2 regions of the Kitasatospora sp. NPDC086009 genome follow, and region 2 is predicted to be linked to the other one. Evidence: riboswitches for the same ligand, from Rfam matches in the RefSeq annotation. Region 2 holds a riboswitch; the other holds the start of a gene.
The links. Region 2 has a riboswitch for S-adenosylmethionine ahead of thrC (threonine synthase). Riboswitches for the same ligand answer to the same signal wherever they lie in the genome.
Positions count from the first base shown of each region.

Region 1: linked by a shared signal. The riboswitch ahead of ACIF6L_RS07790 (aminotransferase class V-fold PLP-dependent enzyme) and the one ahead of thrC (threonine synthase) in region 2 are both predicted to bind S-adenosylmethionine.

Region 1 covers NZ_JBITSA010000002.1:466,824-478,212, reverse strand. The annotation lists gene ACIF6L_RS07805 (hypothetical protein) at 1-63, opposite strand, end outside; gene ACIF6L_RS07800 (rhomboid family intramembrane serine protease) at 266-1,048, shown strand; gene ACIF6L_RS07795 (Lrp/AsnC ligand binding domain-containing protein) at 1,090-1,371, shown strand; gene ACIF6L_RS07790 (aminotransferase class V-fold PLP-dependent enzyme) at 1,382-2,746, opposite strand; SAM riboswitch class IV at 2,798-2,915, opposite strand; gene trpD (anthranilate phosphoribosyltransferase) at 3,063-4,139, opposite strand; gene ACIF6L_RS07780 (hypothetical protein) at 4,262-4,687, opposite strand; gene ACIF6L_RS07775 (heme-copper oxidase subunit III) at 5,083-5,703, shown strand; gene ACIF6L_RS07770 (c-type cytochrome) at 5,891-6,700, shown strand; gene ACIF6L_RS07765 (Rieske 2Fe-2S domain-containing protein) at 6,697-7,767, shown strand; gene ACIF6L_RS07760 (ubiquinol-cytochrome c reductase cytochrome b subunit) at 7,764-9,425, shown strand; gene ACIF6L_RS07755 (GntR family transcriptional regulator) at 9,529-9,912, shown strand; gene ACIF6L_RS07750 (Ig-like domain-containing protein) at 9,941-11,200, opposite strand; gene ACIF6L_RS07745 (cytochrome c oxidase subunit 4) at 11,366-11,389, opposite strand, start outside.
Region 2 covers NZ_JBITSA010000012.1:261,452-272,840, forward strand. The annotation lists gene ACIF6L_RS26170 (hypothetical protein) at 1-345, opposite strand, end outside; gene ACIF6L_RS26175 (PadR family transcriptional regulator) at 342-689, opposite strand; gene ACIF6L_RS26180 (hypothetical protein) at 780-1,433, shown strand; gene ACIF6L_RS26185 (hypothetical protein) at 1,530-1,895, opposite strand; gene groL (chaperonin GroEL) at 1,996-3,618, opposite strand; gene ACIF6L_RS26195 (cold-shock protein) at 4,034-4,237, opposite strand; gene ACIF6L_RS26200 (ubiquitin-like small modifier protein 1) at 4,841-5,119, opposite strand; gene thrC (threonine synthase) at 5,182-6,468, opposite strand; SAM riboswitch class I at 6,486-6,618, opposite strand; gene ACIF6L_RS26210 (glucosyl-3-phosphoglycerate synthase) at 6,768-7,835, shown strand; gene ACIF6L_RS26215 (trehalose-6-phosphate synthase) at 7,883-9,352, shown strand; gene otsB (trehalose-phosphatase) at 9,533-10,402, opposite strand; gene ACIF6L_RS26225 (DUF3263 domain-containing protein) at 10,490-10,729, opposite strand; gene ACIF6L_RS26230 (cupin domain-containing protein) at 10,834-11,178, shown strand; gene ACIF6L_RS26235 (extracellular solute-binding protein) at 11,210-11,389, opposite strand, start outside.

The DNA of each region.
Region 1 (11,389 bases), on a different contig from region 2:
GGTCAGGTTGCCGCACAGGGTGCAGCGCCAACGCGTCTCTGCGGTCAGGGCGGGGACGGTCATCGGGGGTCCTCTCGGGTGGTCCCTGGGTGGGCTCAGGCGCTCCCCCCGGAGCCCCGGCATCGGCGGCGGGAGGCGGGATTGCCCGCCCCAAGCCTATTGCCTGGGGCAACCACCCCGGCTACCGGTCACGGCGATCGCGGGGGTGGTCCACCTGCCGTACAGCGCGGTGTCGCCCGGGCCGGACGGAGGGATGCTTGGTCGCATGGCGATCCCGGTCCTCGACCACACCGGCGCGCGGGACGGCCCCCCGGCCGCGCCCGTCCCGGCCGTCAGCTACGCACTGATCGCGCTGAACGTGCTGGTCTTCCTGCTCGGCCCGGCGGCCGGGCTCAACCCGCTGTACGGCCGCGGGCAGGACCGGGTCTGCGCGGAGCAGCGGTACGAGCAGCGCTGGGGCGCCGTCCCGGCCGAGCTGCTGGCCGGACGGCCGCTGAGCGCCGAACAGGTGGCCGAGGCCCCCGACCCGGTGCCGGGCTGCCCGGCCGCCCCGACCCCCGGCAAGCACCCGGCGATGTCCGTCCTCAGCGGGCTCTTCGTCCACGCCGGCTGGCTGCACCTGCTGGGCAACCTGCTCTTCCTCCAGGTCTTCGGCCCCACCGTGGAGGCCCGCTTCGGCCGGGCCCGGTTCGCGCTCTTCTACCTGGCGGCAGGCTCGCTGGCCACCTACGGCTTCGCGCTGGCCGAGGCGCACTCGGCGGACTACACCCGGGTCCTGATCGGCGCCTCGGGGGCGATCGCCGGCGTGCTCGGCGCCTACCTGAGGCTGCACCCGCGGGCCCGGGTGACCACGCTCGTCCCGCTGCTGCTCTTCCTGCCCCTGCGGTTCCCGGCCTGGCTGGTGCTCGGCCTCTGGTTCGCGCTCCAGTGGTGGTCGGTGCACTCGGCGGGGCCGGGCGTCGCCTACCTGGTCCACGTGATCGGCTTCTCGGCGGGGTTCCTGTACGCCTGCACGCTGGCCACCCGCCCCTCGCGACGGCCCCGCTGACGCCCGATACCCTGGCGGCACCTCACAAAGGAGCCCGAACAGTGATCACCGCCATCGTCCTGATCAAGACCAGCGTCGACCGCATCCCGGAGATCGCCGAGGCGATCGCGGCCATCGAGGGCGTCAGCGAGGTCTACTCGGTCACCGGCGGCTACGACCTGGTGGCGATGGTGCGGGTGCGCCGGCACGACGACCTGGCCGAGGTGATCCCCGGCCGGCTGAACAAGGTCCCGGGCGTGGCCCACACCGAGACCCAGATCGCCTTCCGCACCTACTCCCAGCACGACCTGGAGACCGCCTTCGCGCTCGGCCTGGGCGAGTAGCCTCCCCCGTTCAGCCCTCGCGCCGGGTGTCCGCGACGCAGCGGCCGCCCTCGTTGCGGTAGTTCCAGGCCGCGCCGTCCGTGACCAGCTCGCGGACGGCGGTCAGGAACCGGTCGATGTGCTCGTCCGGGGTACCCGCGCCGAAGCTGACCCGGATCGCGTTCAGGCTGCGCTCCCCCGGCAGCGACGCCTCCGGCGCACCGCACTCGGACGGCGCCACGTCCTCGTCGCCGAGCAGGGTGCGCACCAGCGGGTGCGCGCAGAACAGGCCGTCGCGCACCCCGATGCCGTACTCGGCGGAGAGCGCGGCCGAGAAGTGCGAACTGTTCCAGCCCTGGACGACGAAGGAGAGCACGCCCACCCGGGCCGAGTCCGCGCCGAACAGGTTCAGCACCCGCACCTGCGGGACCTCCGCCAGCCCGGCCTTCAGCCGGGCGATCAGCTGCTGCTCGCGGGCCTCCAGCGCGTCGAAGCCGGCCTCGGTCAGGGCCCGGCAGGCCGAGGCGATGGAGTAGACGCCGATCACGTTCGGCGAGCCGGCCTCGTGCCGGGCCGGGCCGGTGTGCCACTGCACGGCCACCGAGCCGTCGGCCTCCCGGGCGACCGTGCGGGTGGCGCCGCCGCCGGCCAGGTACGGCTCGGCCGCGTCCAGCCAGTCGGCCCGGCCGGCCAGCACCCCGGCGCCGAACGGCGCGTAGATCTTGTGGCCCGAGAAGGCGATCCAGTCCACGCCCAGCTCGCGCACCGAGACCCGGTGGTGCGGGGCGAGCTGCGCGGCGTCCAGCACCACCCGGGCGCCGTGCCGGTGGGCGGTCTCGGTGAGCTCGGCGACCGGCCAGAGCTCGCCGGTGACGTTCGAGGCGCCGGTGACGCAGAGCAGCTTGGGGCCCTCGGGGGCCTCGGCCAGCGCGGCGTCCAGCGCGGCGACCGCCTCGGCGTGCGAGCGCGGGGCGCGCAGGTAGGTGACGCTCAGCCCGGCGTGGCGCCAGGGCAGCAGCGAGGCGTGGTGCTCGGTCTCGAAGGCGAAGACCCGGGTGCCGGCCGGGACGGCGCCCGCCAGCAGGTTCAGCGAGTCGGTGGTGGCCCGGGTGAAGACCACCTGGTCGCCCTCGCGCAGGTCGAGGAAGTCCGCGACGGTGCGGCGGCTCTGCTCGAAGAGGTCGGTGGAGAGCTGGGAAAGGTAGCCGGCGCCCCGGTGCACGCTGCCGTAGTAGGGGGCGTAGGCGGCGACGTCGTCCCAGACCCGCTGCAGCGCCGGGGAGCTGGCGGCGTAGTCGAGCGCGGCGTAGGTGACCTTGTCACCGTTGACCAGCGGGACCTCGACGTCGTGGCCGAGGACGGGGAGCGGGGCGCAGATCTCGGTGGCGACGGACATGGGGGTGCACTCCTTCGACGGGTAAGGACCCCGGAGGTGCGTGTCAGCCGGCGTCCGCGCTTGTCACGCGGACGGTTCGCCGCGAGACCCGGTCCTCACCCAGGGCACCCCGCCACGGACGGAGGGTTGCCGGACAGCCAGCTGGGGCTTGACGCTGTCACTCATGACCTGGCGAAGACTCTAGGTCGCGTCCGCCGAGTGGTCAAACAGGGGTCCGCCATCCGGACAGCGGTCCACCGCCGGGGCCCGGCGACGCCCCCGCCGGACGCGCGAAGGGCCCGCGGGGAGGCATCCCCCCGCGGGCCCGACCGCCGCTTCACACCCGGGTGGTGGCCTCGGACCAGCGCCGCAGCAGATCCTGCGCGGCGCCCGAGTCGATGGCCGCCGCGGCCCGCTCCATTCCGGCCGCCAGCTGCTCGGCGAGCGGCGCGTCGGTGAGGTCCAGCGCCACCAGCGCCGTCGCCGTGTTCATCAGGACGGCGTCCCGCACCGCCCCGCGCTCCCCGGCCAGCAGCCGGCGCGCGACGTCCGCGTTGAACGCCGGGTCCCCGCCGCGCAGCGCCTCGATGCCCACCAGCTGGACGCCGACGTCGCGCGGGTCGAAGGAGGTCTCGGTGACCTCGCCGTCGCGCACGATCCAGACCCGGGAGGTGGTGGTGACGGTCAGCTCGTCCAGGCCGTCGTCGCCGCGGAAGACCAGCGCGGTGGACCCCCGGCGGGCCAGTACCCCGGCGATCAGCGAGGCCAGCCGGGTGTCGAAGCAGCCGATCGCGTGTGCGGTGACCTTGGCCGGGTTGGTCAGCGGGCCGAGGGTGTTGAAGGCGGTCGGCACCCCGAGGCCGCTGCGGGCCGGGGCGGTGTGCCGCATCGCGGGGTGGAACCTGGCCGCGAAGCAGAAGGTCAGTCCGACCTCCTCGGCAACCTCGGCGACCCGCCGGGCCGAGAGGTCCAGATTGACGCCGAGCTTCTCCAGCACGTCCGAGGAGCCGCTCGCCGAGGAGGCCGCCCGGTTGCCGTGCTTGACCACCTTGGCACCGGCCGCCGCGGCGACGATCGCCGACATGGTCGAGATGTTGACGGTCTTCGCCCGGTCGCCGCCGGTGCCCACGATGTCGACCGCCGGGCCGGGGATGGAGAGCGGTTCGGCGTGCGCGTACATCGAGTCCACCAGGCCGACGATCTCGTCCACCGTCTCGCCCTTGGCCCGCAGGGCGACCATGAAGCCGGCCATCTGCACGGCGGAGGCCTCGCCGCTCATGATCCGGTCCATCGCCCAGGCGGTGTCCGCCCGGTCGAGGTCCTCGCCCCGCAGCAGCGCCGACAGGATGTCCGGCCAGGTGCGGACCACCTGCACGGGGTCCTTGCCGCCGTTCGCAGGGTTCACGTTCACCATGGCTGACTCCAGCTCTTGTCGGTTCCCCGAGGGGTTCTCCGTAAGGATGGAGCCAGCCTATCGAGCGGCGGGACGCCTCCGCCCCGCCGTCGCCTTCACTTCTCTCCCACTGAGACGCGGTCCTACCGGGCGGCCGGCGCCCGCTTCGCCAGCCGGGCCCGGAGCAGCGTGGCGGCCGCCTCGGCCAGCGCCACCGGGTCCACCGGGTGGGAGATGGCCGCGTCGGCCCGGCTCCAGGCGGCCAGCCAGGAGTCCTGCGGCCGGCCGATCACCACCAGCACCGGCGGGCAGCCGTAGATCTCGTCCTTCAACTGCCGGGCGAGCCCGAGGCCGCCGGCCGGGACCGCCTCGCCGTCCAGCACGCAGAGGTCCACGCCCCCCTTCTCCAGTGCCTTCAGCACCGCGGGGGTCGTCGCGCACTCCAGGTAGGTCAGCTCCGGCAGATCCTCCGCGGGCCGGCGGCCGAGGGCCGTCAGCACCTGCTCGCGGGTGTTGCGGTCGTGGCTGTAGACGAGAACGGTCAGCGTCTCGTCGGTGGTGTACGCCATGGGCCCTGCTCCCTCAAGTGTGATCCGGACCACGTTCGTCTCAACCCGGATGCTACTCCCGATCACCGCCCGCCGAGCCACTCCCGCGCGATCCGTCTCAAGCCGCCGCGCCCACGACTCACCCGCCCGGAGGACAGGCCGTCACCCCCGCGGTCGCGGTCCACCCGTACGGCCGACCCGAGGGCCTTTCCCTTACTCCCGGCGGGCCCCGAAGGAGTGGAGCGACACGCTGGGCATCAGGGTCGAAGATGCCTTCGAAGAACCGTCAGAAAAGGGACACGCCCCTGCTCAGCCGCCATCCGGGCGTCCCGGCGGGCCCCACCGGGGCATACCGCACGCACCGGACACTCCGAGGGACACCCCCCGGCGTGAAGACGGAATAAGGGACCGACATAATGTCCGTCGTGGCGACAGCAACAGCAGTAGAAACCGGGCACGCGCACGGATCGGTCAACCGGCCGAACATGGTCAGCGTCGGAACGATCGTCTGGCTCAGTTCCGAGTTGATGTTCTTCGCGGCCCTCTTCGCGATGTACTTCACGCTCCGCTCCGTCAAGGGAGCCGAGTTCTGGAGCGAGAAGGCGCACGCCCTCAACGTGCCCTTCTCCTCGGTCAACACCACGATCCTGGTGCTCTCCTCTCTCACCTGCCAGCTCGGCGTGTTCGCTGCCGAGCGCGGGGACGTGAAGAAGCTCCGCTCGTGGTTCGTCATCACCTTCGTGATGGGCGCGATCTTCATCGGCGGCCAGATCTTCGAGTACACCGAGCTGGTCAAGAAGGACGGCCTCTCGCTGTCCTCCGACCCGTACGGCACGGTGTTCTACCTGACCACCGGCTTCCACGGTATGCACGTGACGGGTGGTCTGATCGCCTTCCTGCTGGTCCTCGGACGGACGTACGCAGCCAAGCGCTTCACGCACGAGCAGGCCACCGCCGCCATCGTGGTGTCGTACTACTGGCACTTCGTCGACGTCGTGTGGATCGGCCTGTTCGCGACCATCTACCTGATCAAGTAACCAGCTGATCAGGTCGCTGGCCACCGGCTCCGGGTCCCGCCCTCACCGGCGACGGCCCGATTTGCCGGTGCCTACGCTCCCAACCGACCGACCGCGCGCGCAGCCCTAGACAGGCAGCCTCGTGCCGGCCAGACCGGCCGCCGGGTGCACCCACCAGTCGACCAGATCCTGACACCGGGGTTATTCCGTGAAAAAGCTCTCCGCACGACGGCGCCACCCATTGGCGGCGCTGGTCGTCCTACTTCTCGCCCTGGCGGCAACCGGGGGGCTGTACGCCGCGTTCGCGCCCGCCGACAAGGCGCAGGCCGACGTCGCCGCGCAGTCGCTCGCGATCGATGAGGGCAAGAAGCTCTTCGCCGTGGGCTGCTCCTCCTGCCACGGCCTGAACGGCCAGGGCAGCAGCGACGGTCCGAGCCTGGTCGGCGTCGGCTCAGCCGCGGTCGACTTCCAGGTCGGCACCGGCCGCATGCCGGCCCAGCAGCCCGGCGCCCAGGTGCCGCGCAAGAAGAACATCTACTCGCAGGCGGAGATCGACCAGCTCGCCGCCTTCGTGGCTTCGCTCGGCCCCGGCCCGGTCATCCCGACCGAGGAGCAGTACACCTCGACCAACCCCGAGGACCTCTCCAAGGGTGGCGAGCTGTTCCGCACCAACTGCGCCCAGTGCCACAACTTCGCCGGCCAGGGCGGTGCCCTGACCCAGGGCAAGTACGCCCCGTCGCTGGAGGGAGTGGACGCCAAGCACATCTACGAGGCCATGCAGACCGGCCCGCAGAACATGCCGTCGTTCCCGGACACCACCATGCCCGAGGAGCAGAAGAAGCAGATCGTGGCCTTCGTCCGCCACACCACCAACGATGAGCCGAACCCCGGCGGTCTCACGCTCGGCAGCCTCGGTCCGGTGACCGAGGGCCTGTTCGGCTGGATCTTCGGTCTCGGCACGCTCATCGCGGTCGCGATCTGGGTCGCCGCCCACACCACCAAGGCCAAGAAGTCATGAGCCACGACATGTCAGAAGAGAAGCTCCCGGAGTCACACGGCTCCGCCGGACACCACGAGGTGGCCGCCCACGGCGATCCGTTCGCCGACCCGGGCCTGCCGGCCCACCAACCGCGTCGCACCGACATCGACGAGCGGGCCGCCCAGCGGGCCGAGCGCCAGGTCTCGCTGATGTTCGTGGTCTCGATGCTCGCCACCGTGGGCTTCATCGCCTCCTACGTGGCCATCGACCCGGACAAGATCGTCTACATCTTCCCGCTGGGCCACGTCAGCGCGCTGAACTTCGCGCTGGGCATGACCCTGGGCGTCGCGCTGTTCTGCATCGGCGCGGGTGCGGTCCACTGGGCCCGCACCCTGATGTCGGACCACGAGATCCCGGCCGAGCGTCACCCGATCGAGGCCGACGACGAGGTCCGCGCGGACGTCATCGAGCAGTTCAGGACCGGCGCCGCCGAGTCCGGCTTCGGCCGCCGCAAGATGATCCGCAACACCCTCATCGGTTCGATGGCCCTGGTGCCGCTGTCCGGCGTCGTGCTGCTGCGCGACCTGGGCCCGCTGCCCGAGGACAAGCTGGAGCACACCGGCTGGCGCGAGGCCACCGATGTGAAGCCGCTGCAGCTGATCAACATGAACACCAACCAGCCGATGAAGGCCGAGGACGTCATCGTCGGCTCGCTGACCTTCGCCATGCCGGAGGGTCTCAGCACGCACGACGAGGACTTCCAGCAGCAGATCGCCAAGGACGCCCTGATGCTGGTGCGCATCGCACCGGAGGACATCAAGGACACCGAGTCCCGGGAGAAGGGCTTCGAGGGCATCCTCGCCTACTCCAAGATCTGCACCCACGTCGGCTGCCCGATCAGCCTGTACGAGCAGCAGACCCACCACGCGCTCTGCCCCTGCCACCAGTCGACCTTCGACCTGGCGGACGGCGCGCGCGTCATCTTCGGCCCGGCCGGCCACCCGCTGCCGCAGCTGAAGATCACCACTGACGAGAAGGGCTTCCTGGTCGCCACCGGCGACTTCGACGAGCCCGTCGGCCCGAGCTACTGGGAGCGTGCTCGATGAGTAGCGCGAGCAGCACCACCTCCGGTGCCGCCAAGCCCGCCGGCAGCACGCGTGCCAAGCCCGCCAACAAGTGGGAGCAGGCTGCTGACTGGACGGACGGCCGGCTGGGGATCTACTCCCTCGCCAAGGCCAACCTGCGGAAGATCTTCCCGGACCACTGGTCCTTCATGCTGGGCGAGATCTGCCTCTACACCTTCGTCATCATCATCCTGACGGGCGTGTACCTGACGCTGTTCTTCAAGCCCAGCATGGGCGAGGTCATCTACGACGGCTCGTACATCCCGCTCAAGGGCATCCCGATGTCCGAGGCGTACGCGTCGACGGTGGACATCAGCTTCGAGGTCCGCGGCGGCCTGCTGGTCCGCCAGATCCACCACTGGGCCGCGCTGGTCTTCGTGGCCGCGATGCTCGTGCACATGATGCGCGTGTTCTTCACCGGCGCGTTCCGCAAGCCGCGTGAGATCAACTGGGTCTTCGGCTTCCTGCTGCTGGTCCTGGGCATGTTCGACGGCTTCTTCGGCTACTCGCTGCCCGACGACCTGCTCTCGGGCACCGGTATCCGCTTCATGGAAGGCGCGATCCTCGCCGTCCCGCTGGTGGGCACCTACATCCAGATGTTCCTGTTCGGCGGCGAGTTCCCCGGCCACGACATCGTGCCGCGGTTCTTCACCATCCACGTGCTGCTGATCCCCGGCATCATGCTCGGCCTGCTGGTCGCGCACCTGATCCTGGTCTTCTACCACAAGCACACCCAGTGGGCGGGCCCGGGCAAGACCGAGAAGAACGTCGTCGGCATGCCGCTGATGCCGGTCTACATGGCCAAGGCCGGTGGCTTCTTCTTCCTGGTCTTCGGTCTCATCGCCGCCGTCTCGGCGATCGCCACGATCAACCCGATCTGGGCGTACGGCCCGTACCGCCCCGACCAGGTGTCCACGGACGCCCAGCCGGACTGGTACATGGGCTTCTCCGAGGGCCTGATCCGCGTCATGCCGGGCTGGGAGATCGGCCTGTGGGGCCACACCCTGAACCTGGGTGTCTTCGTCCCGCTGATGATCTTCCCGCTGGTCCTGGTCGCGATCGCGGTCTACCCGTTCATCGAGTCCTGGGTCACCGGCGACAAGCGCGAGCACCACATCCTGGACCGCCCGCGCAACGCGCCGGTCCGCACCGCGCTGGGCGCCGCCTGGATCAGCCTGTACCTGGTGCTGCTGGTCGGTGGTGGCAACGACCTGTTCGCCACCCACCTGCACCTGTCGATCAACGACATCACGTACTTCGTCCGCGTGGGCTTCTTCGTGGTGCCGGTGCTGACCTTCATCGCCACCAAGCGCTGGTGCCTCGGCCTCCAGCGCCGGGACAAGGAGAAGGTGCTGCACGGCCGCGAGACGGGCGTCATCAAGCGCCTGCCGCACGGCGAGTTCATCGAGGTGCACGCCCAGCTGCCGCAGGCCGACCTGCACAAGCTCACCTCGCACGAGCAGCCGCCCGTGTTCGAGCTGCCGGCCGAGACGGACGAGAACGGCGTGGCCGCCAAGGCCGGGCTGATCCCCCGTACCCGGGCGAAGCTCTCCCGCGGCTTCTACGGCGAGGGCAGCCGGATCCCGAAGCCGACCGCCGAGGAGCACCACGAGATCACCAGCGGCCACGGCCACCACTGATCCCGTACGCATCCCCCGCGTCACCCCCGAGGGCCGCCGACCAGAGTTCTTCCTGGTCGGCGGCCCTCGGGCTTTCCCGTCCGCCCCACCGTCAGGAGCCCCCGTGGAGCTGTCCGTCGACCCCGCCGCCGCCACGCCCCCGTACGAGCAGATCCGGGAGCAGATCGCCGAGCGCGCCCGCACCGGTGACCTGCCGACCGGGCTGCGGCTGCCCACCGTCCGGGCCCTGGCCGAGCAGCTCGGGCTGGCGGCCGGGACGGTGGCGCGGGCCTACCGCGAGCTGGAGACCGACGGGGTGGTGGAGACGCACGGCCGGCGCGGCACCCTGATCGCCGCCACCGGGGACACCGCGCACCGGCTGGCCGCCGCCGCGGCCACCGAGTACGCCGAGCGGGTCCGGCGGCTCGGCGTGCCGGAGGCGGACGCCCTGGCGGCCGTGGCGACGGCGCTGCGGCTGGCCCACCGGGAGCCCGGCCGGGAGGGCTGAGCGGCCCGGGCCGGGGCCGGGAGGGGCGTCAGAGCTCCGGGCGGATCATCCCGGTGGCGGGGGCCCGGGAGGCCGGCGGCGTGGTGTTGACGGGCTGTCCGAGGGCGCTGTGCTTGACCCAGTCGGTCCAGGCGATGTTCCAGTCCCCGAAGCCGTTGCCGAAGGACTCCATGCTCGGGCCCTGGCTGTTGACCACCGTGACCAGGTCGCCGATCCGGGTGTTCTGGTAGAACCACTTCGCGTTCTCGGTGCTCATGCCGGTACAGCCGTGGCTGACGTTCGCCACCCCCTGCGAGCCCACCGACCAGGGCGCGGCGTGCACGTACTCGCCGCTCCAGGTCACCCGGGTGGCCCACTCGACGTTGAGGTCGTAGGCCTCCGAGCTGCCGGCGGCTATGCCGATCGTCTCGCCGCTCATCCGCACCTGGCGCTCCTGTCCGAGCACCACCTTGACGCCGTTGCGGGTGTCGAAGCCGGGCTTGCCGGTGGTCACGGGTATCGTCCGGACCACCTCGCCGCCGCGCGTCAGGGTGAGCTCGTGGGTGGCGGCGTCCACCACCGACTCCACCCGCTCGCCGATCCGCAGGGCCAGCGCGGCGCGGTCGCCGCCGTAGAGGCCGTCCGCGATCCGGCTGCCGGTGCCGTCGTAGACCAGGCTGACGGTGGTGCCGGTCGGCCAGTACTCCTCCGGCCGGAAGTGCAGGTTCTTGTCGTCCACCCAGTACCAGCCGCCGGTGACGGCGGGCTGCGAGGTGACGGTCAGGGCGCGCTCGACCTCCTGGCGGGCCTGCGGGTCCTTCACCGCCTCCGAGAGCTGGACGGTGAGCGGCTGGCCGACGCCGTAGAGGCCGGTGCCGGAGGAGTCCGGGCCGAGCTTGGCGGTGAGCAGGCGCTGGCCCGCCACCGTGCTGAAGCCGGCGGTGGTCTCGCCGCGACCGCCCTTGCCGTCGTCGGCGGCGATCCTGACGGTGTAGGCGGTGGCCGCCTTGAGGCGCCCGGTGGTCTGCCAGCTGAGCTGGTCCGCCGAGAGCTGTCCGGCCACCACCCGGCCGTCCGGACCGACCACCGTGACGTCGGTGAGCCGGCTGCCGGGTACCGCCGTCACCGTCACCGGCTGGGACGGATCCACCGTCCCGGTCGCCGAGAGGTGCACCAGCGGGGCCGCGTCGACCCGGTGGACGGCGCCCGGGGCGTCGTCCTCACCGGACGAGCAGGCGGCCAGTGGGGCCAGTACGACGAGAGCCAGCGAGATGCTGCCGATACCTGCGGTTCCGCGCCTGTCGGCCATGACCGCCTCCGAGGGTTCGCACGATTGATCAGATCGTAGGAACGTGAAGCGGCGGAGCGACATCCGAGCGACCCCCCGTTCGCCCAGGGGGGTGAGGCCGTCACTCCGGGGACGCAAAAGGGCCGGGCATCCTTTGCGGAATGCCCGGCCCTGTGCGAGGGAGACCTACTGGTTCTGGTTCTCGCCCCG
Region 2 (11,389 bases):
CGCCAGCAGGACCGAGGAGTGCGCCCCCTGGATCCGCCAGGCGATCAGGTCGGGGTCGCTGACCCACGGGTAGAGGGCGGCCCCCGCGGCGGTGCCGGCCACCAGCGGAACCGCCAGCGCCAGCAGCCGCCCGGCCGCCGACGCCGAGGTCAGCCGGGCGCGCATCCGCAGGCCGTAGGCGGCGAGGTCCAGCGCCTCCCGCAGCAGGGTGGGCCGGTCCGCCTCCGCCGTGGTGTCGGCGAAGACCGCGGCCAGCTCCTCGCCGCGCTCGCGGCGGTAGCGGGCCGGGTAGAGCTGGAGCGCCGCCCGCAGGGCGACCGGCCGGTCGATGGTCTGCATGCTCACGCGAAGACCCCCCTGACCATCGAGAGCACGGCGGAGAGCCGGCGCTCGGCCTCGGAGGCGACGGCCCGCAGCCGCCCCGCCTCGGCCGCCAGCGCGCCGCGGCCGGCCGGCGTCAGCGCGTAGCTGCGCCGGGCCCGGCCGTCCACGACCTCCTCGGCGGCGACCTCGATCAGGCCCTGCTGGAGCAGCCGGTCGAGCGCGCCGTAGAGGGTGCCGGTGCGCATCTTCACCCGGCCGTCGGAGATCGCGGCGACCTCCTGGATGAGCGCGTAGCCGTGTCTGGGCGCGTCGGCCAGCGCGGTGAGCAGAAGCAGCGTCGGCTCCTGCATGGCTCGTTCTGTCATAGGACTACATATATCGTCAAACTACATATGCGTCCAGTGGACCCGCCGGACTCCGCCCGTACCGCGACCGGCACCCGCCAGAATGAGCCCATGCCGAACCAGCCCGCCGCCCCCGTCCCGGCCGACCTGCTCGCCGACTGGACCGCCCTGCTGCGCCGCTGCGGCGCCGGCGCCGACCCCGCGCCGTACGGCCGCGACCTGCTGGGCCGCTGGGCCGAACCGCAGCGCCGCTACCACACCACCGCCCACCTGCGGGCGGTGCTCGGCCACGTGGACGTGCTCGCCGCGCACGCCGAGGACCCGGACACCGTCCGGCTGGCCGCCTGGTTCCACGACGCCGTCTACCGCCCGGACCGCTCCGAGAACGAGGAGCGCAGCGCCGCCCTCGCCGTCCGGGCGCTCACCGAGGCGGGCCTGTCCGAGCCGCGGACCGCCGAGGTGGCCCGTCTGGTCCGGCTCACCGTCTCGCACCGCCCCGAACCCGGCGACCGGGACGGCGAGGTGCTCTGCGACGCGGACCTCGCCGTCCTCGGCGGCGACCCGCGGGCGTACGCCGCCTACGCGGCCGCGGTGCGCGAGGAGTACGCCTTCGTCCCGGAGCCGGACTTCCGCGCCGGGCGGGCCGACATCCTGCGCCGGCTCCTGGCCCTGCCCGCGCTCTACCGCACGCCCCTCGCCCGCGAGCGCTTCGACGCCGCCGCCCGGGCCAACCTGGCGGCCGAACTCGACCGGCTCGAAGGCTGACGCGCCGACTCGATGACTCACTGAGCGGCCGGTCCGCCCAGGACGCGCGAAGGCCCGGCCCGGCGCACGGAGCGCCGGAGCCGGGCCGGGGCAGGATCAGCCGTCGAGCCGGCCGACGGGCGCCACCACCGCCCCCGCCTTGCCGCAGACCCAGTGCGGCTCCGGCCCCAGCTCGGGCTCGACGCCCAGCGCGTGCGGGTCCCCGTCGGCCGCGCAGGAGGTGCAGAGCGGCCAGCGGCCGTAGGCCTCCAGCAGTGCGTCCTGGACGTCCTGGGCGACCAGCCCGAGCACGTACTCGGCGCCGTCCGGCCACTGCTCAAGCCACCACCGGCGGTGCGTCACGGCGTCCTCGACCAGCGACACCACGGCGGCGTCCGCCACGTCCCGCGCGGTCAGGTCGGCCAGGATCAGCGCCCGCGCGTTGTGCAGGGCGGTCTCGATGTCATCAGCGGTGGCAGCCATCCGTCCATTGTCCCAAAACGGCGCCGGACACAACGCCGCACGGGCGGCTCCCCGAGGGGAACCGCCCGTGCGATCGGGAAACGACCGATCCCGGAGGGGATCAGAAGTCCATGTCACCGCCCGGCATGCCGCCGCCGGCGGCCGCGGCGGCCTTCTCCGGCTTGTCGGCGATGACGGCCTCGGTGGTGAGGAAGAGCGCCGCGATGGAGGCGGCGTTCTGCAGCGCGGAACGGGTGACCTTCGCCGGGTCGATGATGCCCTCGGCGATGAGGTCGACGTAGGTGTTGGTGGCGGCGTTCAGGCCGTGACCGGCGGGGAGGTTGCGCACCTTCTCCACCACGACACCGCCCTCGAGGCCGGCGTTGGTCGCGATCTGCTTGATCGGGGCCTCCAGCGCCACGCGGACGATGTTGGCACCGGTGGCCTCGTCGCCCTCCAGCTCCAGCTTGTCGAACGCGACACCGGCCTGCAGCAGCGCGACGCCACCACCGGCGACGATGCCCTCCTCGACGGCGGCCTTCGCGTTGCGGACGGCGTCCTCGATGCGGTGCTTGCGCTCCTTGAGCTCCACCTCGGTGGCCGCGCCGGCCTTGATGACGGCCACGCCGCCGGCCAGCTTGGCGAGGCGCTCCTGGAGCTTCTCGCGGTCGTAGTCCGAGTCGCTGTTCTCGATCTCGGCACGGATCTGGTTCACGCGGCCGGCGACCTGGTCGCTGTCGCCGCCACCGTCGACGATGGTGGTCTCGTCCTTGGTGATGACCACCTTGCGGGCGGTGCCCAGCAGGTCGACGCCGGCGTTCTCCAGCTTGAGGCCGACCTCCTCGGAGATCACGGTGCCACCGGTGAGGATGGCGATGTCGCCGAGCATGGCCTTGCGGCGGTCGCCGAAGCCCGGGGCCTTGACGGCGACGGACTTGAAGGTGCCGCGGATCTTGTTCACGACCAGGGTCGACAGGGCCTCGCCCTCGACGTCCTCGGCGATGATGACGAGCGGCTTGCCGCTCTGCATGACCTTCTCCAGCAGCGGGAGCAGGTCCTTGACCGAGCCGATCTTGGAGTTGGCGATGAGGATGTACGGGTCCTCGAACGTCGCCTCCATCCGCTCCAGGTCAGTGGCGAAGTAGGCGGAGATGTAGCCCTTGTCGAAGCGCATGCCCTCGGTGAGCTCGAGCTCCAGACCGAAGGTGTTGCTCTCCTCGACGGTGATGACGCCTTCCTTGCCGACCTTGTCCATGGCCTCGGCGATGAGCTCGCCGATCTGGGTGTCGGCGGCCGAGATGGAGGCGGTGGAGGCGATCTGCTCCTTGGTCTCCACGTCCTTGGCCTGGGCCAGCAGCTGGTCCGAGACGGCCTGGACGGCCTTCTCGATACCGCGCTTCAGGGCCATCGGGTTGGCGCCGGCGGCGACGTTGCGCAGACCCTCGCGAACGAGCGCCTGGGCCAGCACGGTGGCGGTGGTGGTGCCGTCACCCGCGACGTCGTCGGTCTTCTTGGCGACCTCCTTGACGAGCTCCGCGCCGATCTTCTCGTAGGGGTCCTCGAGCTCGATCTCCTTGGCGATGGAGACACCGTCGTTGGTGATCGTGGGGGCGCCCCACTTCTTCTCCAGCACGACGTTGCGGCCCTTGGGGCCGAGCGTGACCTTCACCGCGTCGGCGAGCTGGTTCATGCCACGCTCAAGGCCGCGGCGAGCTTCCTCATCAAAGGCGATGATCTTGGCCATCAGAAGTGGTCCTCCGGGACACGGTCGACTGCTCGGACCAAGGGGTGCCCGCGACGGACGGCCCTGGTGTGCGGGGGTCCTTTCCCCTACCGCTCCCGGGGGCCTCACCGACCCAGTCCGCTGTCACTCTCACACTGTGAGTGCTAACGCCAATGATTAGCACTCCGGGTAGGCGAGTGCAAGCCCAATCGCCCAACCCGCGAGCCGCGTCCGCCCCCTGCGGCCGCCGTCGGCGAGCCCCCGACGAGCCCCCGACGGGCCGCCGCCGCGGTGTCCGGCACCCCCGCGCCGGACGCCGCGCGGGCCCCCGCCGGACATGCCGACGGGCCCGTACGACATGTGTCGTACGGGCCCGTCGTGAAGCAAGAGGTGCACCAGCCGAATGGGCCGAGCCGAACTCCTGGGGTCGGAAAGGTCAGACCGCGGCGCGGACCATGTCCGCCTGCGGGCCCTTCTGCCCCTGAGAGATCTCGAACTCGACCCGCTGGCCCTCCTCAAGGGTGCGGTAGCCGTCCATCTGGATCGCGCTGTAGTGGACGAAGACGTCCGCACCACCGTCGACCGCGATGAAGCCGTAGCCCTTCTCCGCGTTGAACCACTTGACGGTGCCCTGAGCCATTCCGAACTCCCCTAGTGCTGTGCTGGCCCTTCACGCGCCCGCAGGTCGCGGGCCCGGGTCTGGTTTGAGGCCGGCCCGGGGAACCCCCCCTGGGCGCAGCCGTGCACGCCACAATCGTCCGCGGAGACCACCGGAAGGCCTCCGGTGAGCGGGTGATTGCGTCGACCGCGGCTGAATGTATCCGGATCGACGCCCTCTGCAACAGGGTCAACCGCTGGGAATTCCCTAGGTCCGCCAGGGGACAGGCCAGACCAAAGCGGGAGGAAATCGGCATTTCACGCCGGACATAGCGGACGAATTACTCAAATGCCTTCGAGAATTCTGACATCGGCCTGACATGTTTCACGGTCACGGCCCCGGCGCCGGTCTCAGCGGCCGGACAGACACCGGCGGTACGGGCGCGGACGGAGTTCGAGTACCGGCGCGAGGGGGGTGGGGCGGCCCTCTTCCCGGACGAGCCACACTCTACTCCCCCGGACCGCGAAATATTCCCGCCGGAATGCGGCGGGCCGCCCGCGCGTACGGAGATCGGAATTCCGTACGCACGGACGGCCCGGTCGAAAACGGGTCGGCCGATGAAAGGCCAGGTCGGAAAGGGGCGGATCAGCAGCCGCCGGCCACCGCCGGAATGATCGAAACGCTCGCGCCGTCCTTGATCTCGGTGGCCAGGCCCTCGGCGAACCGGACGTCGTCGTCGTTGACGTAGACGTTGACGAACCGGCGCAGCTTGCCGGCGTCGTCCAGGATCCGGGCGGCGATCCCGGCGTGGTTCCGCTCCAGGTCGGCGATGACGTCGCCCAGGGTGGCGCCCTCGGCGGCCACCTCGGCGGCGCCGCCGGTGTAGGTGCGCAGGATGGTCGGGATGCGGACGGTGGCGCTCATGGGGGATCTCCTCGGGCGGTGCGGCCGGGCGGCCGGTACGGGCTGCGGGGGCTGCGGGCGGGTCAGGCGGACGCGAGGCCGGCGTCGCGGAACGAGGCCAGCGTCGGGCGGATGACGGTGGTCATCCCGGAGTCGGAGACGGCGTCCAGCGTCTTCAGGCCGTCACCGGTGTTGATCGCGACGGTCTCCTTGGCCGGATCCAGCTGTCCGGTCTCGACCAGCTTCTTCAGCACGCCGACGGTCACCCCGCCCGCGGTCTCGGCGAAGATGCCCTCGGTCCGGGCCAGCAGCTTGATCGCGGCGACCACCTCGGCGTCGGTGACGTCCTCGACCGCCCCGCCGGTGCGCCGGGCGATGTCCAGCACGTAGGGGCCGTCGGCCGGGTTGCCGATCGCCAGCGACTTGGCGATGGTGTCCGGCTTGACCGGCCGGATCACGTCCTGGCCGGCCTTGAAGGCCGCCGACACCGGCGAGCAGCCCGCCGCCTGGGCGCCGAAGATCCGGTACGGCCGGTCCTCGACCAGGCCCAGCTTGATCAGCTCCTGCAGGCCCTTGTCGATCTTCGTCAGCTGCGAGCCCGAGGCGATCGGGATGACGATCTGCTCCGGCAGCCGCCAGCCGAGCTGCTCGCAGATCTCGTACGCCAGCGTCTTGGAACCCTCGCCGTAGTACGGGCGCAGGTTGACGTTGACGAAGCCCCAGCCCTCACCGGCCGGGTCGCCGATCAGCTCCGAGCAGAAGCGGTTCACGTCGTCGTAGTTGCCCTCGATGCCGACCAGCTCGCCACCGTAGACACCGGCCATGACGACCTTGCCCTGCTCCAGGTCGTGCGGGATGAACACGCAGGACTTGAACCCGGCCCGGGCCGCCGCCGCGCCCACCGCGCCGGCCAGGTTGCCGGTCGAGGAGCAGGAGAGGGTCGTGAAGTGGAACGCGCGGGCCGCCTCGATCGCGCAGGCGACCACCCGGTCCTTGAAGGAGTGCGTCGGGTTGCCGGAGTCGTCCTTGACGTGCAGCTGGGCGGTGAACCCGAGCTCGCGGCCCAGGTTGTCCGCCTTCACCAGCGGGGTCCACCCCGGGTTGAGGTTCGGCTTGTCGGCCACGTCGGCCGGGACGGGCAGCAGCGGGGCGTAGCGCCAGATCGACGCCGGACCGGCCTCGATCCGCTTGCGGAGCTCCTCCGCGCCCTCGCTCCCGAAGTCGTAGGCGATCTCCAGCGGCCCGAAGCACTCCAGGCAGGCGAAGCTGGGACCGAGCGGGAACCGGGTACCGCACTCCCGACAGGACAGTGCGACGGCGGGACCGAGATCAACGGTCGCGGGGGCGGCTGCGGCGGTGTCGATAGCCATGATGGCGGAGGCCTCTCTCCTCATCTTCCCCGTGACGCGGGCGCGCCACAGGCCGGAATTGGCACCTGTCCCGCCGGGGCCGGAGGCCTGCCGTGCGAGAAGGTTGCCGGGACGTCAACGGGCCGTTCCCTCAGTCCCTCTGGATGAGCTCTGTGAAGTTGTGGTCCTGCTCAGCGGCGACCCCGGCGTGCGAAGGTCCGATCGCTGTACGAAGACTGTATCCGAAGGCGTCAACCCTGAACGGGACCGTCCGCCACGCGAGATGCCCCGTCCCACCCCGATCCGTCGAGGAGAGTTCCGTGCCCGCCGAACCGACACCCGCGCTCCTCCCGAAGGCGGCGTCCTGGCTGCGCCGCCGCTCCTGGAGCGCGGCCGACCGCCCGGTGGGCGCCCTGCTGGCGGCCAAGCAGGCGGCGGGTCGGGCCGGCACCGTCAGCGTGGTGCTGCCCGCCCTGGACGAGGAGGCCACCGTCGGCGACATCGTCCGCACCGTGCGCCGCGAGCTGATGGAACGCCTGCCCCTCGTCGACGAACTCGTCGTCGTCGACTCCGGCTCCGTCGACGGCACCGCCGCCGCGGCCGCCGAGGCCGGCGCCCGGGTCGTCCACCGCGACGACATCCTGCCCCGGCTGCCCGCCTCCCCCGGCAAGGGCGAGGTGCTCTGGCGCTCGCTGCTGGTCACCAGCGGCGAGATCGTCTGCTTCGTCGATGCCGACCTGCGCTCCTTCGACCCCGCCTTCGTCTCCGGCATCATCGGCCCGCTGCTCACCGAGCCGGACATCCAGCTGGTCAAGGCCATGTACGACCGGCCGCTCGAAGTGACGAACGGCTCCGGCTCCGGCGACGCCGCCGTGGTCCCCTCCGGCGGCGGACGGGTCACCGAGCTGGTCGCCCGCCCCCTGCTCAACCTGCACTGGCCGGAACTCGCCGGTTTCGTCCAGCCGCTCGGCGGCGAGTACGCGGCCCGCCGCTCGCTGCTCGAACGGCTGCCGTTCCCCACCGGCTACGGCGTGGAGCTCGGCCTCCTGGTGGACGCCCTGGAGCTCGCCGGCCTGGACGCCCTCGCCCAGGTGGACGTCGGCGTACGCCACCACCGCCACCAGGACAGCCAGGCACTCGGCCGGATGGCCGCCACCATCTACCGCACCGCCCTGGAACGCCTGGACCGGACCCACCGGCTGAAGGCCTCCGCCGACCTGGTCCACCCGCTGCTCACCCAGTTCACCCGGGACCCGCGCACCGCGGCCGGGCCCCCGGCCGGCGGCGCCGCCATCTTCACCCCGCACACCCATGCGATCACGGCGGAGGAACGGCCCCCGATGCACACCGTCCCGGAGTACGCCGCCCACCACGGCCACCAGGCCTGACGCCGGACGGGGGTTTGCCGACCCGGGCCCACGGCAACGTACCAACCATGGGCGATCTCACGACCGAACGTTCGAGTGCGACCGGTTCCGCCACCGTACTGGTGGCCTCCAACCGGGGACCGGTGTCATTCAGTACCGCGGCCGACGGCACCCTGACCCTGCGCCGGGGCGGCGGCGGGCTGGTGTCCGGACTCTCCGCGATCGACGACCCGCATGCCGTCTGGGTCTGCGCGGCGCTCGGCGACGCCGACCGCCGGGCCGCCCGGGAGGCCCCCGACGGCCGCCTCGACCGAGCCGGCCACGACGTCGGCGGACAGGCCGTCCGGATGCTGGACATAGACCCGGAGACCTTCGCGGCCGCCTACAACGGCGTCGCCAACTCCACCCTCTGGTTCGTCCACCACCTGCTCTACGCCACCCCGACGGCCCCCTCCTTCGGCGCGGAGTTCCGCTCCGAATGGCAGTCCTACCGCGCCTACAACGCCGCCTTCGCCGAGGCCCTCGCCGCCGAGGCCGCGCCCGGGGCCGCGGTACTGATCCAGGACTACCACCTCTCGCTGGCCCCGGCCCTGCTCCGGACCGCCCGCCCCGACCTGCGCATCGGCCACTTCTCGCACACCCCGTGGGCCCCGCCCGAGTACTTCCGGCTGCTGCCGGACGACGTCGCCGAGAGCGTCCTCACCGGCATCCTCGGCGCCGACCGGGCCGCCTTCCTCACCCGCCGCTGGGCCCTCGCCTTCGCCGACTGCTGCGCGGACGTCCTCGGCGCGGACGTCGACCGCGAGGCCCTCACCGTGACGCACGCGGGCCGCACCACCCGGCTCGGCGTGCACGCCCTCGGGGCCGACGCCGACTTCCTGCGCGAGCGGTCCCACCGCCCGGACGTCGACGAGCGGCTCGCCACCCTGCGCGAGGCGGTCGGCGGGCGGCGCACCGTCGTCCGGGTCGACCGCACCGAGCTGAGCAAGAACATCGTCCGCGGCTTCCAGGCCTACCGGCACCTGCTCCGCACCCGCCCCGAGTGGCTGGACAGCGTGGTGCACATCGCCTTCGCCTACCCCTCGCGCACCGACCTCGCCGAGTACCGCGCCTACACCGCCGAGGTCGAGCGGCTCGCCGCCGAGATCAACGCGGAGTTCGGCACCGCCGACTGGCAGCCGCTGATCCTGCACGTCAACGACGACTTCCCGCGCTCCCTCGCGGCCTACCGGTTGGCCGACGTCGCCCTGGTGAACCCGATCCGCGACGGCATGAACCTGGTCGCCAAGGAGGTACCGGTGGTCTCCGACCGCGGCTGCGCCCTGGTGCTCTCCCGCGAGGCCGGCGCCCACGCGGAGCTGGCCGACGACGCCCTGTGCGTCAACCCGTACGACGTCATCGCCACCGCGGAGGCCCTGCACACGGCGCTCACCATGCCCGAGGACGAGCGCGCCGACCGCACCAAGCGCCTCGCCGCCGCCTCGACGGCGCTGCCGCCGCAGCAGTGGTTCCTCGACCAGCTGACGGCGCTGGACTGACCGCCGCCGTGGCGGCCGGCGGCCCCCCCCCCCGCCGGCCCCGCCCCCCCGAGGGGCCCCGGGGCCCGGGCCCCCCCGCCGCGGCCCGGGCCCGGAGAACCCCCCCCCCCCCCGCCGCGGGCCGCCCCCCCCCCGCCCGCGCCCCCCCCCCCCCCCCCCCCCCCCCCCCCCCGCCCGCCTCTAGGAGCCCTGGGCCCGGTCCCCGAGCGCCGCTCCCAGCGCCGTCAGCAGCCCCACCACGCCGGCCGGGCCGGCGACCACCAGGTCCGCCCGGTCGGCGAGCTCCCGCACCGGCGCGTCGCCGTCGACCGTGCCGCTGCACACCAGCAGGCCGGCCAGCCCCTCGCCGCGCAGCTTCTCCACGGCCGCGAAGGCCGCCACGTCCCCCAGGTCGTCCCCCGCGTAGAGCACCGCCCGGGCGGCCCGCTCGCGCAGGAACCCGGTCAGCGCGGCGCCCTTGTCCACGCCCGGCGGCCGCAGCTCCAGCACCAGCCGGCCCGGCTCCACCACCAGCCCGTGCTCGGCGGCCAGCGCCTCCACCGGGGCGCGCAGCAGCTCGAACGCCTCCTCCGGCGCCTCCGTCCGCCGGGTGTGGACGGCCAGCGAGCGCCCCTTGTCCTCCACCCACGTCCCGGCCGGCGCTCCGACCCGCGCCAGTACGCCGTCCAGCGCGGCCCGTGCCCGTGCCACTCCCGGGTGCGCCGGCGGCGCCGTCAGCTCACCGCCCTCCCAGCGCTCGGCCCCGTAGTGCCCGAGCACCACCACGCCGTCGACGTCGCCGAACCCGCCGTACTCCACCGCCAGGGCGGCCGGCCGGCCGGTCACCACCACGATCGCGCCGACCCGGGGCGCCAGCTCCGCCAGCGCGCCCGCCGCCCCCGGATGCGCCCGCGCCCGGCTCGGATCCGCCACGATCGGCGCCAGCGTCCCGTCGAAGTCGAGCGCCACCACCGCCTCCCGGGGCGCCCGGAGGATCGCCTCCAGCCCCGCCCGTCCGGCCTCGTTCCCCGGCTCCGCCATCTCCTCAAGACCCATGTCCTCAAGACCCATGTCCGGAACCTACCCAGCCTTCCGGGCCCGACCCGCCCCCGGACCCGGGAACGCCCCGGCAGCCCGAGCGGCCCGGGGCCACCCGGGCTACCGGGCCGCGCGCCGTGCCTCCCGCACCCGCCGCAGCCGGTTCACCAGCACCGGCGCGTGCGCCAGCGCCGCCGGCCGGTCCAGCAGGGCGTTCAGCAGCTGGTAGTAGCGCGTGCTGGAGAGCCCCAGCTCCTCGCGGATCGCCCGCTCCTTGGCCCCGGCCGTCCGCCACTGCCGCCCTTCGAGCTCCAGCACCGCCGTGTCCCGCTCGTCGAGCCCGTCCGTCCCCGCACCCATCCGCGACCCACCTCCGTCCAGCACTACGGAGTGTCATTCTCCCCCGGCGAGGCGACACACCTTGCGCCCCCGCCGGCGTCCCCGCCCGGGCTAGCGTCACCCCCATGACGCCCAGCTTCGCCGTGCACATCCCGACCGCCGAGCTCGAACCCGACCCGCTCGACCCGGCCCAGATCGTCTCCGGCACCCCCGAGGTCTCCGGCCGCGTGCTCTCCGAGTCCCCCGACGGCCGCCAGCTGCGCGGCATCTGGCAGATCACCCCCGGCGTGGTCACCGACGTCGAGGCCGACGAGATGTTCGTGGTGCTCAGCGGCCGGGCCACCGTCGAGGTCGACGGCGGCCCGACCCTGGAGGTCGGTCCGGGCGACTGCGCCGTCCTGCGGGCCGGCGACCGCACCACGTGGACGGTCCACGAGACCCTCCGCAAGGCCTACGCCATCACCCTCTGACGTCCGCACCGACCGCCCGGCCCGGGATCCGTCACTTGCGGACCCGGGCCGCCTCCTTCACCGCGGACTCCTGGAGCCCCTCCAGCACCTGCTTGGCGTCGCCCGTCACGGCGCCGCCGATCCCCGCCTTGATCCGGTTGCTGACGTCCGCCCAGGCCGGGTCCCCGAAGGGGTAGAAGCTCGCGTTGGTCAGCCCGGCCGCGAACTGCTT